DNA from 4 places in the Streptomyces sp. NPDC058198 genome. Region 3 is predicted to be linked to each of the others. Evidence: riboswitches for the same ligand, from Rfam matches in the RefSeq annotation. Region 3 holds a riboswitch; each other region holds the start of a gene.
The links. A riboswitch is a leader RNA that binds a small molecule or an ion and turns the genes downstream of it on or off. The one in region 3 is predicted to bind cyclic di-AMP.

Region 1: linked by a shared signal. The riboswitch ahead of ACFVWW_RS08115 (M23 family metallopeptidase) and the one ahead of ACFVWW_RS04790 (peptidoglycan DD-metalloendopeptidase family protein) in region 3 are both predicted to bind cyclic di-AMP.
Region 2: linked by a shared signal. The riboswitch ahead of ACFVWW_RS31720 (transglycosylase SLT domain-containing protein) and the one ahead of ACFVWW_RS04790 (peptidoglycan DD-metalloendopeptidase family protein) in region 3 are both predicted to bind cyclic di-AMP.
Region 4: linked by a shared signal. The riboswitch ahead of ACFVWW_RS32835 (M23 family metallopeptidase) and the one ahead of ACFVWW_RS04790 (peptidoglycan DD-metalloendopeptidase family protein) in region 3 are both predicted to bind cyclic di-AMP.

The regions. Positions count from the first base shown of each region.
Region 1 covers NZ_JBHVVP010000001.1:1,842,769-1,846,279, reverse strand. Annotated here, with positions in the region: gene ACFVWW_RS08125 (M16 family metallopeptidase) at 1-17, shown strand, start outside; gene ACFVWW_RS08120 (M16 family metallopeptidase) at 35-1,417, shown strand; cyclic di-AMP (ydaO/yuaA leader) riboswitch at 1,601-1,771, shown strand; gene ACFVWW_RS08115 (M23 family metallopeptidase) at 1,784-2,557, shown strand; gene ACFVWW_RS08110 (GntR family transcriptional regulator) at 2,760-3,449, shown strand.
Region 2 covers NZ_JBHVVP010000016.1:97,051-100,561, forward strand. Annotated here, with positions in the region: gene ACFVWW_RS31715 (M14 family metallopeptidase) at 134-1,474, shown strand; cyclic di-AMP (ydaO/yuaA leader) riboswitch at 1,813-1,999, shown strand; gene ACFVWW_RS31720 (transglycosylase SLT domain-containing protein) at 2,004-2,825, shown strand; gene ACFVWW_RS31725 (SDR family NAD(P)-dependent oxidoreductase) at 2,909-3,511, opposite strand, start outside.
Region 3 covers NZ_JBHVVP010000001.1:1,057,069-1,060,579, forward strand. Annotated here, with positions in the region: gene ACFVWW_RS04785 (SGNH/GDSL hydrolase family protein) at 1-676, opposite strand, end outside; gene ACFVWW_RS04790 (peptidoglycan DD-metalloendopeptidase family protein) at 847-1,749, opposite strand; cyclic di-AMP (ydaO/yuaA leader) riboswitch at 1,754-1,913, opposite strand; gene ACFVWW_RS04795 (tyrosine-protein phosphatase) at 2,356-3,168, shown strand; gene ACFVWW_RS04800 (DUF6126 family protein) at 3,212-3,403, opposite strand; gene ACFVWW_RS04805 (helix-turn-helix domain-containing protein) at 3,428-3,511, opposite strand, start outside.
Region 4 covers NZ_JBHVVP010000018.1:75,177-78,687, reverse strand. Annotated here, with positions in the region: gene ACFVWW_RS32840 (aldo/keto reductase) at 1-348, opposite strand, end outside; gene ACFVWW_RS32835 (M23 family metallopeptidase) at 503-1,546, opposite strand; cyclic di-AMP (ydaO/yuaA leader) riboswitch at 1,558-1,711, opposite strand; gene ACFVWW_RS32830 (PP2C family protein-serine/threonine phosphatase) at 2,091-3,314, opposite strand; gene ACFVWW_RS32825 (MerR family transcriptional regulator) at 3,501-3,511, opposite strand, start outside.

The sequences.
Region 1 (3,511 bases), 790 kb from region 3:
AGGGGGCGGACCAGTGACCGACGCTGCCGTGACCATGGACTTCCACCCGCAGCCGACCGCCGGCGAGGCCAGGCCCTGGGCCTTCCCGGCCCCCGAGCGCGGGGCGCTGCCCAACGGCCTGACGGTGCTGCGCTGCCACCGCCCCGGCCAGCAGGTGGTGGCCGTCGAGATCAATCTCGACGCCCCGCTGGACGCCGAGCCCGAGGGGCTCGACGGTATCGCCACGATCATGGCGCGCGCCTTCTCCGAAGGCACCGACAAGCGCAGCGCCGAGGAGTTCGCGGCCGAGCTGGAGCGCTGCGGCGCCACGCTCGACGCGCACGCCGACCACCCGGGCGTACGGATCTCCCTGGAGGTCCCCGTCTCCCGGCTGCCCAAGGCGCTCGGGCTGCTCGCCGAGGCGCTGCGCGCCCCCGCCTTCGCGGACAGCGAGGTCGAGCGGCTGGTACGCAACCGGCTCGACGAGATCCCGCACGAGACCGCCAACCCGGGCCGCCGCGCCGCCAAGCAGCTCTCCAAGGAGCTGTTCCCCGCCTCCTCGCGCATGTCCCGGCCGCGCCAGGGCACCGAGGAGACGGTGGAGCGGATCGACGCCGCGGGCGTGCGTTCCTTCTACGAGGCGCACGTACGCCCCGCCACGGCCACCGCGGTGGTCGTCGGTGACCTCACCGGGGTCGATCTGGACGCGGTGCTCGCCGACACCCTCGGCGACTGGGCCGGCAACACCGCCGCTCCCCGTCCGGTGCCGCCCATCACCGCCGACGACACGGGCCGTGTGGTGATCGTGGACCGGCCGGGCGCGGTACAGACCCAGCTGCTGATCGGCCGTATCGGCGCCGACCGGCACGACCGGGTCTGGCCGGCCCAGGTGCTGGGCACGTACTGCCTGGGCGGCACCCTCACCTCCCGGCTCGACCGGGTGCTGCGCGAGGAGAAGGGCTACACCTACGGCGTGCGGTCCTTCGGCCAGGTGCTGCGCTCCTCGGCGCCGTCCGCCCCGGGCGGGGCGACGGGCGCCGCGATGCTCGCCATCAGCGGCTCCGTGGACACCGCGTCCACGGGCCCGGCGCTGGAGGACCTCTGGAAGGTGCTGCGCACCCTCGCGGCGGAGGGCCTCACCGACGCCGAGCGCGACGTGGCCGTCCAGAATCTGGTGGGCGTCGCACCGCTGAAGTACGAGACGGCGGCGTCCGTCGCGGGCACGCTGGCCGACCAGGTCGAGCAGTTCCTCCCGGACGACTTCCAGGCGCAGTTGTACGCGCGGCTGGCCGAGACCGGCACCGTCGAGGCGACGGCGGCCGCGGTCAACGCCTTCCCGGTGGACCGGCTCGTCACGGTTCTTGTCGGGGACGCCGCGCAGATCAAGGAGCCGGTCGCGGCTCTGGGCATCGGTGACGTGACGGTGGTCACCGGCTGATCCCGCCGTGAGAGGAGCCCCGGCGACGCCGTCGCCGGGGCTCTCTTATGTCCCTTTTATTGGAGAGATTGCCTATCTGCCCTGTGGTGTGCGCTACAAAGGGGCCTGTCTGTTTGGTGATTGAAAGACGGCCCGCTTAGCGTCGGTCCGGCTGTTCGCCAGTTACGCCGTATTCGCGGCATCGGGCAGCCATCGCCGAGTCCCCGTCAGGCGCGAGCCTGGGGAGCCGGGGACCCACACGCAGTCCCTGGGGTGAATCGGACACCTTCGCGCTCACCCGTGCGGAGGAGTCCGTAGGAGACCTTCCTGCTCCGAACCCGTCAGCTAACCCGGTAGGCGAGAAGGAAGGAAAGGACCAGCCACTTCATGGCGTTCACCCGTGCCACCGGGAAGCATCGTGCCCGGAGCCGAACGACCCGCAGGGGCGCGCGTATCGCAGGGTTCGCGACCCTCACCGCCACCGGCGTCATCGGCACTCTGGCCGCCCCGGCGCACGCCGCCGGTACGGACGTCCCGTCAGGCCGCCAGGGCGGCCAGGACCGGGCCATCGTCATCGACGACTCCCTCGCCGGAGTGATCGAGGCCCAGGCCGAGGCGCAGCACCGGGCCGCCGCCCTGGCCAGGGCGGAAGCCGACGCCAGGGCCGCGGCGAAGGCCAAGGCGGAAGCCAGGGCCAAGGAGATCCGCGAGGCGGAGGAGCGCGCCGCCCGCGCCGCCGAGCGCAAGCGCCTCAACTCCTTCCGGCTCCCCCTCGCCGGCTCGTACGTCACCACCGGCTACCAGTCCGGCGGCTCCCTGTGGTCCTCCGGCAGCCACTCGGGCATCGACTTCCGCGCCGCGACCGGCAGTTCGGTCGTGGCCGTGGGCACGGGCACCGTCGTCGAGGCCGGCTGGGGCGGCTCGTACGGCAACAACATCGTCCTCCGGATGAACGACGGCACGTACACGCAGTACGGCCATCTCGCCTCGGTCGGCGTCTCGGTCGGCCAGTCCGTCACCCCCGGGCAGCGGATCGGCCGGTCCGGCGCGACCGGCAACGTCACCGGACCGCACCTCCACTTCGAGGCCCGGACGAGCCCGGACTACGGCTCCGACATCGACCCCGTCGCGTATCTGCGCGCGCACGGCGTGAGCCTCTGACCGTCCGGACCGCTCCGGTCCCGCTCCGTCCGCCCGAAGGCCCCGGCTCCCCGCCGGGGCCTTCCGCGTCCGCCCGGCTGCCGCGGCCAAGAGATATCCAACGATTCCGGGCACCCATCGGAAATTCGCGTGCATTGCAATAGAGTCACGGAACAGGTGTCGATCGGCAGCGTTTCGCGCGGATTAAAGCGGAGGTTTGAACATGCGCATTCCCGCGCACTCGGTATGCACAGCGATCCGTGACGACATCATCTCCGGCGTATTCGAGCGGGGCGGCCGGCTCACCGAGGAACAGCTCGCGCGGCGCTACGGGGTCTCCCGCGTCCCGGTGCGCGAAGCCCTGCGCACCCTGGAGTCGGAGGGCTTCGTGACGACCCGCCGCCATGTCGGCGCGTGTGTGGCCGAGCCCTCGGACCAGGAGGCGGCGGATCTCCTCGATGTGCGGCTGCTGCTGGAACCGCTGGGTGCGGCGCGCGCCGCCCAGCGTCGTACGGAAGCCCATCTCAAGGTGCTCCGCGGCCTGGTCAGGCTGGGCCAGGAGCGGGCCCGCCGGGGCCAGGGCGAGGATCTGCGCTCGCTCGGCGCCTGGTTCCACGAGACCCTCGCCCAGGCCTCGGGGAGCCCCGCGCTCACCGCTCCGCTCACCCAGCTGAGACACAAGATCGCCTGGATGTACACCGTCGAGCAGCCCGCCCATCCCGTGGAGTCCTGGGCGGAGCACGGCGCGATCGTGGACGCGGTGGCGCGCGGCGACGCGGAGCGCGCCCGGGCGCTGACGGCGCTGCACGCGGAGCGGACCGCGGGGGTGCACCGGCTGCGGCGCCCCGAGCGCGGCCGGGAAAAGATGAGGGCTTCGCAACATGATGTAAACACCGCGAGTGCCCGCACTTAACAATCGGGCCGTATACAAAGAAGAGAATTCCGCAGGACCTGTTTTCTGCTGCCCGCACGAAA
Region 2 (3,511 bases), on a different contig from region 3:
GGCGGCGGAACCGGCCCGGGGCGGCGGGGCCCCCGCGATGGCCGAACAGCGCTTCTTGACGGGTGCATGCCAGGGTCTCACGATGCGTCGCATGGGGACGCCTCTCCGGACTCCCCCCGCTACAGGAGAGACCATGCGACTACGCATCCACCGCAGAAGGTCCGCCACCCTCACGGCGTTACTGGCTCTCGCGGTCGCGGCGCCGCTCACCGCCGCCGCGACCTCCCCGAGTACGCCCGCCGCGACCGCCCTCGCGTCGGCCGCCACTGCCGAGGAGGTGATCCGGCAGTACGAGATCCACGGCCCGGCCACCGCCGCCGATCGCACCGCCCTCGTCGCGACCGGCGTATCGATCGACGAGGCCGACGATCACTCGGTCGTCGTCAGCGCCAACGCCGAGCAGTCCACGCGCCTTCGCGCCCTCGGCTACCGGCTCACCGTGCTGCCCGCGCCGCCCGCACGGACCGACGGACTGGCCGTCGCCCCCATGGACTTTCCGCCCGCCGACTCCCGCTATCACACCTACGCGGAGATGAACGCGGAGATCGACCAGCGCATTCAGCAGTATCCGAATCTCATGTCCAAACGTGTCATCGGCAAGACCTATGAGGGCCGGGACATCATCGCCGTCAAGGTGAGCGACAACGTCGCGTCGGACGAGAACGAGCCCGAGGTCCTTTTCACCCACCACCAGCATGCGCGCGAACATCTCACGGTGGAGATGGCGCTGTATCTGCTGCGTGAGATGGGCGCGGGATACGGCTCCGACTCGCGTATCACGAACGCCGTCAACAACCGTGAGATATGGATCGTGCCGGACCTCAACCCGGACGGCGGAGAGTACGACATCGCCTCCGGCGCGTACCGCAGCTGGCGCAAGAACCGTCAGCCCAACTCCGGCTCCTCGTACGTCGGTACCGACCTCAACCGTAACTGGAACTTCAAATGGGGCTGCTGCGGCGGCTCCTCCGGCTCCGCGAGCTCCGAGACCTACCGCGGCCGGGCCGCCGAGTCCGCCCCCGAGGTGAAGGTCGTCGCCGACTTCGTCCGCTCGCGGGTCGTCGGCGGCAAGCAGCAGATCAAGGCGGCCATCGACTTCCATACGTACAGCGAGCTGGTCCTCTGGCCGTTCGGCTGGACCAACGCCGACACCGCGCCCGGCCTGACCCAGGACGACCGTGACGCCTTCGCCGCCGTCGGCAGGAAGATGGCCGCGAGCAACGGGTACACGCCCGAGCAGTCCAGTGACCTGTACATCACCGACGGCTCGATCGACGACTGGCTGTGGGGCAACCAGAAGGTCTTCAGCTACACCTTCGAGATGTACCCGAGCTCCGGTGGCGGCGGCTTCTATCCGCCCGACGAGGTGATCGAGCGTGAGACCAGCCGGAACCGCGACGCGGTGCTCCAGCTGATCGAGAACGCCGACTGCATGTACCGGTCGATCGGCAAGGAGCAGCAGTACTGCGCGTGATCCCGCGCGTGGACCGCCGCGGCAGGGCCTCGTCCGCCGTGCCGCGGCTTTCTGCGGCGGCCGGGCGGTTTGGGCTAGTTTCTCCTCGTCAAGAGCGGCCTATAAGGGCGATTTGTCGGTGTTCTGCGTGGTGGCTCTGTTGTGGCCGTGATGTGTGTCACCTCTGTGGTGCGCCGTGCTTCCCGCTTCCTTCTCCATTTCCCTGTCAGGGAAGGAAAGTTGAGTTCCCCGGCATCGGATGAATAGCCGGATCTTTCCCGGCTGGATTCGAAAAGGGGATTGCGTTGCGAATTCGGGACTTGTTTCGCCCGGGCGGTCTCGCTTACGTTCGCGTCAATCCGGATGGACTGCCGAATCCTGCCGCCATCCGGAAACCGAGTCCACTCACGTACGGCAGGAGCGGGGGAACCAGGTAAGTCGCCGATCCGAAATCCGGACCGGCTTGGGGTGAAGCCGCATTCCACCGCGGCCGGGCAGCTCCAGCCCGAACCCGACAGCTCACCTCGCAGGCGACGGAGAGGAATGCGTCATGCCCGCACATGCAAAGCACCGTCGTCCCAGAACCAGCCCGCTCGCTCGACGCCTCGTCGCCGCGGGCACGGGTGGGGCGGCACTCGCCCTCCCGTTGGTGGCGGCGACAACCGCCGGCGCCGCGCCGTCGGCCCACCGTGTCACCGCGGAAGCGGACCCGGCGACTGCTGTCGCCGCTCAGAAGGACACCTCCGTGACCTACGTCGTCGTCGCGGGTGACTCCCTGTCCAAGATCGCCCGCGCCCATTCCGTGAGCGGCGGCTGGCAGAAGCTGTATCAGGACAACCGGCGGACCATCGGCGACAACCCGTCGCTGATTCGTCCCGGCCTCAAGCTGACGCTCGGTGGGAAGGCGGAGTCGCGGACGGCGACCACGTCCGCCGCGCCGGCGGTCGCCGCGAGCGCACCGGTCGGTGCGAGTAGCGCCACCGTCCCGGCAGTCGCGACGGAGGCAGTCGCGCCGGCGGAGGTCGCGACCGAGGCAGTCGCACCGGCGTACACCAACGATCTGGACGGCTGGATAAAGGAGTCGCTGGACGTCATGGCCGCGCAAGGCATTCCCGGCAGCTACGACGGCATCTACCGGAACATCATGCGTGAGTCTTCGGGCAACCCGCTGGCCATCAACAACTGGGACTCCAACGCCGCGGCCGGAACGCCGTCCAAGGGGCTGCTGCAGGTGATCGACCCGACGTTCCAGGCCTATCACGTGCCCGGTACGTCGATGGACAGTTACGACCCGGTGGCCAACATCACCGCCGCGTGCAACTACGCCGCCGACCGGTACGGCTCGATCGACAATGTGAACGGTCCTTACTGACCTACCGGCGCAGCACATTCCCCTACTCGGCCCCGGGTAGGGGAATGTGCTGTGCCGGTAGGTCGCCGGTGCCGGTCCGGTCCTCAGGCGGCGGTCAAGCCGCCGTCGAGGAAGACGGTCTGGCCGGTCATGAAGCCGGCGTGGTCGGAGCTGAGGAAGGCGATGGCCTCGGCGATCTCGTCCGGATCGCCCGCCCGGCCGAGAGGGACGGTGGCGACGAACGAACTCTTCGTCTCGTCGCTGCGGCCTATGAACCGGTCGAGCATCTCGGTCTGTACGGGGCCGGGGCCGACGGCGTTGACGCGCACGCCGAAGGCGGCGGCTTCCAGCGCGGCGGACCGGGTCAGGCCGATGACCGCGTGCTTGCTGGCGACGTAGAGCGCGCCGTTGGGGTAGCCCCTTTCGCCGAAGACGGAGCTGACGTTGACGATGGCGCCGGATCCCTGCGCCCGCATGGCCAGCAGCTCGTGCTTCATGCTCAGCAGAGTGCCGAGTACGTTCGTGTCGAAGGTCGCGGCGTATGTCTCCGGGGTCAGGTCGGTGATCGCGCTGAACTCGCCTTCGGTCCCGGCGTTGTTGACGGCGATGTCGAGGCGGCCGAAGCGCTCGATGGTTCCGTCGACGAGTGTCTTCAGGTCGTCGTCATGGCGCACATCGGCGCGTATGAACTCCGCCTCGCCGCCCAG
Region 3 (3,511 bases):
GCTGCGGCGGCCACACCTGGTCCGGGTCTGCGGGCACGTCGAGGCCGAGCACCTGTGCGGCGCGCAGGGCGACACGGGTGTGTCCCTCGGGTGACAGATGCAGCCGGTCCCCGTCCCAGGCCCGCCTGTCCTGGACGGACTTGAGGGACCAGAGGTCGAGCACGGGACAGTCGTAGCGGTCGGCGATGGACCGTACATGAGCGGTGTACGTGGCGATCTTGCCGCGCAGATGGCGCAGCACGGGGACGCCCCGGGTGTCGAAGCCGGTGGTCACCATGACGGTGCCCACGGCGCCGGTGAGGTCGGCGACGGCGCGTTCGAAGCGCTCGGCGACATCGTCGGGGTCGGTGCCGGGCCGGATGATGTCGTTGCCTCCGGCGCAGAAGGTCACCAGGTCCGGGCCGAGTTCCTTCGCGCGCGGTATCTGCTCGTCGACGATCTGGTCCAGCAGCCGGCCGCGTACGGCGAGATTGGCGTACCGGAAATCACCGTGCACGGCGTCCGCCGTCTCGCCGGAGACCGGAAGCTGGTCCGCGAGCAGAACCGCGAGGCGGTCCGCCCAGCCGACATACAGCCCGTCGGGCCCCGGATCTCCCACGCCTTCCGTGAAGCTGTCACCGATCGCCGTGTACGACCCGAATACGCCTCTTCTTCTTGATCTCGAATCGTCTGCCACAGCAGCACATCTTTCACCCGTGGATGTGACCTACGCGACCGTAAGAAGGAGTTGACGGTGGGTGAGATATGCCATCGGTCAAGATTCACCCAAGCGGGAATACGCGAAATGATCTCCGCCCGGCACTCCGGGTGCCGGGCGGAGGTGATGCCATATCAGGGCTTCACCGATCAGATGGAGACGCCGTGCTGACGGAGGAATTCCAGCGGGTCGATGTCCGAGCCGTACTCCGGGCCGGTCCTGATCTCGAAGTGCAGGTGCGGTCCTGTGACATTGCCGGTGGCGCCGGAGAGCCCGATCTGCTGGCCCTCGCTGACGGTCTGGCCGGCGGAGACGGAGAGGGAGGACATGTGGCCGTACTGCGAGTAGTGGCCGTCGCTGTGCTGGATGACGACCTGGTTGCCGTACGAGCCGCCCCAGCCGGCCGTCACGACGGTGCCCGCGCCGACCGCCTTCACCACGGTGCCGGTGGAGGCCGAGAAGTCCACACCGGTGTGGTAGCCGCTGGACCAGCTGCTGCCGGAGGCGTGGTACGGCGTGCTGGGCTGCCCGCCGTCGATGGGCAGGGTGAAGCCGGCATCGCTGCTCGGCACGGGGGTCTCGGTGGCCGGGGCGGTGGGCTCCGTGACGGTGGACGGCTCCGAGGGCTCCTCGGACGGCTCCGCGGGCTTCGTGGGCTTGCTGGAGGTCGTGGCCGGGGTCGCGGAGTGGGCGGCTCCGGCCTTGGCGCCGAGGGTGAGCCGCAGGCCGGGGTGGATCAGCGACGGGTCGGCGCCGATCGCCTTGCGGTTGTCCTTGTACAGCTTGTGCCAGCCGCCGCGGACCTTGTGGTCGCGGGCGATCTTGGACAGATAGTCGCCGGCGACCACGGTGTAGAGCCTCGGGGACTTGGCGGAGGCGGACAGGCTCTGGGCCGTGTGCGCGACGGAGGCGGACTGCGGCGCGGCCTTCTCGGCGGCGTGCGCACCGGTGGCGCCCATGAGCGGAAGCGCGAGGGCGGCCCCGCCCGCGCCGGCAACGATGAATCCGCGGGCAATCGGGTTGGACTTGGGACGGCGATGCTTACCGGGCATGACGAATTCCTCTCCGGCGCCTGCGAGGTAAGCTGTCGGGTTCGGGCTGGAGATGCCCGGCCGCGCGTGCTGCGCGACTTCACCCCAAGCCGGTCCTGGCCTAAGGGCCGGCGTACTACCTGGGTTCCCCGCTCCTGCCACGCGTGGATGGGTGAGTGCGAATTCCGAGCGGCGGCAGGATTTGGCGTTCCGCTCGGATTGAGGGTGAACGTAGGCGAGTCGGGACGGCCTGAACAAGCCCTCTGATTTCCGCCGATGACACCCGCTTCGATATCACCCGGGAATTCCGGTCACCCTGCGTGGATTACCGATCTTCGGATTCCATGTGAGGCAGCAATTCCGTTTCTTGGTACAGCCACGCAACGTCACGGATATGATCCTGCTCACTGGTCGAGGCCCATCTCCCCCTCGACCGGGGCATCTTGGGCTAAATATCTCAATACGGACAGATGATGATTTGGGCGATATCAACCTGTGCGTGATGTCCGAATAATGTCAATCTGCATCCCGTGCGGTCGAACTGATTGCCGTGCGAACAGATGTCGTAGGGTCAGGAGTCGACATCGTCGGCGAGCAGCGCCGACGGCAGACACGGAGGAGCAGGCCGTGACGCAGCAGCTGCCGCAGGTCCCGTCGACCGAGCCCGAGCTGTCCGGAGTGCGCAACTTCCGTGACGTGGGCGGGCTGCCGACCACGGACGGCCGACGGGTTCGGTACGGACGGCTCTTCCGCAGCGGCCATCTCGCCAACGCCACCGCGGCCGACGCCGCCTTCCTCTCCTCCCTCGGCCTGCACACGGTCTTCGACTTCCGCAATGCCGCCGACCTCAAGCTCGACGGCGTGGACGTGGAGCTGGCCGGGGTGCGAAATGTGAACATTCCGCTCACCGACCCGACCGACGGCGCCGAGTTCTGGAAGATGGTCCGGGACGGTGATCTCGACCAGCTGCGCTCGCTCCTGTCGGACGGCAAGGCCGCGGACCGGATGATCAACTCGTACCGGGCGATCATCACGGACCGCGTCGCCGAGCACAGCCGGGTGCTGCACGCCCTCGCCGAGGAAAGCGTCCCGGCGCTGATGCACTGCGCGGCGGGCAAGGACCGGGCCGGTCTCTCCATCGCCGTGTCCCTGCTCGCGGTCGGGGTCGAGCCCGAGGCGATCGAGGCCGACTATCTGAAGTCGAACGACCCGCACCGCCGTTATCTCGTACGCCGCAGCGACAACTCTCCCGCCGGCAAGTCCCCCGAGGTGATGGAGCTGCTCAGCCCGCTCTTCGACGCCCGCGCCGAATATCTCGCCGCGGCCTTCGAGACCATCGGGAAGACCTGGGGCACCACCGACCGCTATCTCACCGAGGGCCTCGGCCTCGCCCCCGAGACCCGCGAGCGGCTGCGCGCCCGCCTCCTCGACGAGAGCTGACCGCGCGGCGGCGGACCGGCCGCCCCGGCCCTCGCCGCCGCCCCTACTGCCCGCGCGCTCCCAGTTCGAAGAGCAGATAGAGGAAGCCCGCGAAGAGATGGCCGGCCACCAGATAGGCGAAGAGCCGGATCACCAGCCCCCGGGGGAACGACTTCTCCTCATGCGCGACGCGCGCCGGCCGGGCTTCCGGCTCGGCAGGCGTCGCGGCCGGGTTCCCGGCTGGATTCTCTGACATGGTGACTGGCCTTTCTCTGGCAGGTCAGCGGCGATGGGCCCCGCCACCGAGGCACAGCTCGGCGGCGGGGCTCTGCAGCAGGGTATGGACGAAGAGCAGCTCGGTCCC
Region 4 (3,511 bases), on a different contig from region 3:
CGTACGGAGCCGGCGCAGCGACTCCTCGGCGCCGGTCTTGATGGTGGTCGCCGACAGGCCGGTGTACTGCGGGTGGCGGCCGACCTTGGTCGCGACAAGCACGTCGGAGCGGTTGCCGCGCGAAGCGAGCCAGTTGCCGAGGACCGTCTCGGACTCACCGCCCTCGTTGCCAGGCACCCACGAGGAGTAGGTGTCGGCGGTGTCGACGAAGTTGCCGCCCGCGGCGGCGTACGCGTCGAGCACGGCGAAGGACTGCGCCTCGTCGGCGGTCCAGCCGAAGACATTGCCGCCGAGGGCGAGCGGGAAGACGTGAAGGTCGGAGGAGCCCAGCTTGCGCAGATCAGTCATGGGTTGATTCAACCCCGGCGACGGGCCGCCCTATTCCGTTCCCCCGGGCTTTCGCCGCGTTTTCGCCGCGCTATCGCCGTGTTTCGTCAGGGGAAGAGCCGGCGGCTCCGGCGTCGGGGGGTGAGCGCCGGAGCCGCCGGGGACTGTGCGTACGTCAGGGAGTGAGGCCCATGCCCCGCAGCCAGCTCATCGGGTCGACCCCCGAGCCGCCCGGCGTGTGGATCTCGAGGTGCAGATGCGGACCGGTCACATTGCCGGTCGCGCCGACCCGCCCGATGACCTCGCCCGTGGTGACCTTCTGCCCGGCGCTGACGGTCATCGAGGACTGGTGGCAGTACCAGATCTCCGTACCGTCGGCCAGCTCCAGGACCGTGCGGTAGCCGTACGAGCCCGACCAGCCGGCCGACTTCACGGTGCCGCTGTGCACGGCCTTGACCGGCGTACCCGTCGGAGCGGCGAAGTCCAGACCGGTGTGGTAGCCGGAGGACCACATGGAGCCGGACTCACCGTAGGTGGAGGTGAGCGTGTACGAGGAGGTGGGGAGGGAGTAGCTGGCGGCCAGCTTGGCGAGGCGCTCCGCCTCCGCCTTGGCCTTGGCCTCCGCCTCGGCCTTCTTCTTCGCCGCCTCGATCTTCTTCTCGGCCTCGGTCTGCTGCTTCTTCGCCTGCGCCGCGGCCTTCTCGGCGGCCGCTGTCTCCGCGGCCGCCTTCTCCGTGGCGTCGGCCTCGGCCTGCTGCTGCTCGGCCTGCTGGAGGATACGGGCGCGCAGGGCCTCGCCCGCGTCGGTGGCACCCTGCTCGGCGTCGGCGGTCGTGAGGCCGGCCGTGGTGAGCGGTGCGGTGGCCAGCAGGTCGGGCTCGGCGTCGTCCGACGCCAGGGAGCCCACGCCGGGAAGCGATTTCGCGTCCGGGAGATTGTCCGCGATGGCGTCGGGCAGGGATATGGAGACCGCGGGCTTGTCCTGCGCGGTGGCCATGCCGCCCGCGCCGACGGCGGCGAAGACGCCGACGCCGAGGACCGTGGAGCTACGGGCGAGCCCGTTGCGGGCGATTCCGCTGCGCTTGGCGACGCGGTGTCTGCCGCGTACGGGCCGGAGGGACTCCTCGGTGGGATTCCACTCCCCCCATGCCCCGTCTGACTCGTTACCGAAGGTATGAGTTTCGAAGGGGGCTGCGGGGGCAGGCTTGTTGGACGCCACTGGGGCGCACTCCTTTCCTTCCTTCTCGCCTACCGGGTTAGCTGACGGGTTCGGAGCAGGAAGGTCTCCTACGGGTGTTCTCGCTGCTCAGGGCAGCAGAGGGCACCCGATTCACCCCAATTGGTGGTTCCCCGGTTCCCTTGCGGGATTCGGCGCGTGCGCACGGTGCCATCTCTGGCGACGGCTGGGACGACCGCGCTGCGTTATCGAACGTTAATAGAGACCCGGGTCTTATTCCAAGCCGTTCCGGGTGATCATTAACAACTTCGCATCGGACGTACCAGGACACATGGAGTCGCAATCGGGCGAGTTGACCCTCCATCAGAACACGTTTCATTCCTGACGGTGTGTCAAATGTTATGCGGAGGGATACCCCGCGATTACAGACGGTGGCAATGGCCCGGAGCGCACTTCTACACGCGTCACACGCCACGCGATCTCTCCCGCCGCGGGGTCTGTCAGGCCCCACGATCTCTCCCGCCGCACGGCCTCCCCCGCTGCTCGGCCTCGCACGCCGCGGGGGCTTCCCCGCGCGTCAGGGGCATCAGGGAAAGGCGGGCATGGCCCTGCGCCAGTCCAGCTGCCCCTCGATGGGCCGGCTGACCGCCAGCAGCGCCATGTCGTCCTGGCTCCCGGTGCCGCCGGTATGCACGCGCACGTCATCGATCAGCGCCTGGAGCAGATCGTCGGGCCCATGGAAGATCCGCCCGTCGAGCCGGTCGCGCGGGACGTAGAAGGCACCCCGGTTGTCGCGCGCCTCGGTGAGTCCGTCCGTGTAGAAGAGCAGGGTCGCGCCGTCGGGATAGGCGGCCTCTTCCGCGCGGTCCGGCCAGGCGCCCAGGTCGCTCATCCCGAGCGGCAGCGCGGGGTCGGTCGGCGCCAGCATCCGTACCGCGCCGTTCTCGCACATCAGCAGCGGCTCGGGGTGGCCCCGGTTGAGCAGCCGCACCACGTTCTCGCCGTGCGGGATCTCAGCGAGCACAGCCGTGGTGAACCCCTCGAAGACATCGAGCCCGTCCCGCCGTGTCCCCTCGCGTCTCAGCGCCCGCTCCAGCCGCTGTGCGACCCCTTCCAGCGAGCTCTCCTGCTCGGCGGCCTCCCGGAACGACCCGATGACCACGGCCACCGCCTCGACCGCCTCCAGCCCCTTGCCCCGTACGTCCCCGACCACCAGCCGGACCCCGTACGGCGTGTCCTGTACGGCGAACAGGTCCCCGCCGATGAACGCGCCCTCCTGCGCCGCCTCGTACCGCGCGGCGATCCGCAGACCGCCGATCCGTTCGGCGGGTCTGGGCAGCACGGCGCGCTGGGCGGTCTCGGCGATGATGCGGGCGGAGGCGAGCCGCTGTCCGCTGCGGCGTACGACGCCATTGATGTACATGGCGAGGACGGAGACGACCACCACGGTCAGCAGCTCGGTGAGCGCCGCGGGGTCGAACACCGGCGAATCGGTGTAGAGGTGCAGCAACAGCTCGGCGCACAGCGAGGCGAAGGCGACCAGCAGCGTGCCGATCGCGGGGTAGAACGGGGCGGCGACCAGCGGGGCGGCCGCGAAGAGGGGAGCGGCGGTGATGCGCGCGGGGGTCACGAGGTCGAAGACCACCCCCGCCAGGATCACCACAGCGGGCAGAATGCGCACCAGCCGACGCCCGGTGGGGCGTCCCAGCCGATGGCCCGCACGGCCGGTACCGGCGCCCGACCAGAAGCCCGCCTTCTCGTCGGCCCAGAAGCCAGCTCCTTCCTGGGCCCGCCGGTCTCTGCCGCCGATGCCCTTTCGGAGCTTCCTCAGCTTCCCCACCAGTGGTCTCCTGCCGGTCCGCCTGCGGCTGCGGGACGGTACCGCGCCCCACCCAGGCTGGCCGCTGCCGCGCTCGGCGGCGACTCGCCATCGGCCGAGTGGGCTACGGGGCCCGGTCGGTCGGCCGGGCCCCCAGCGGGGCGGATGGCCAGTCGGTCAGTCGGTCA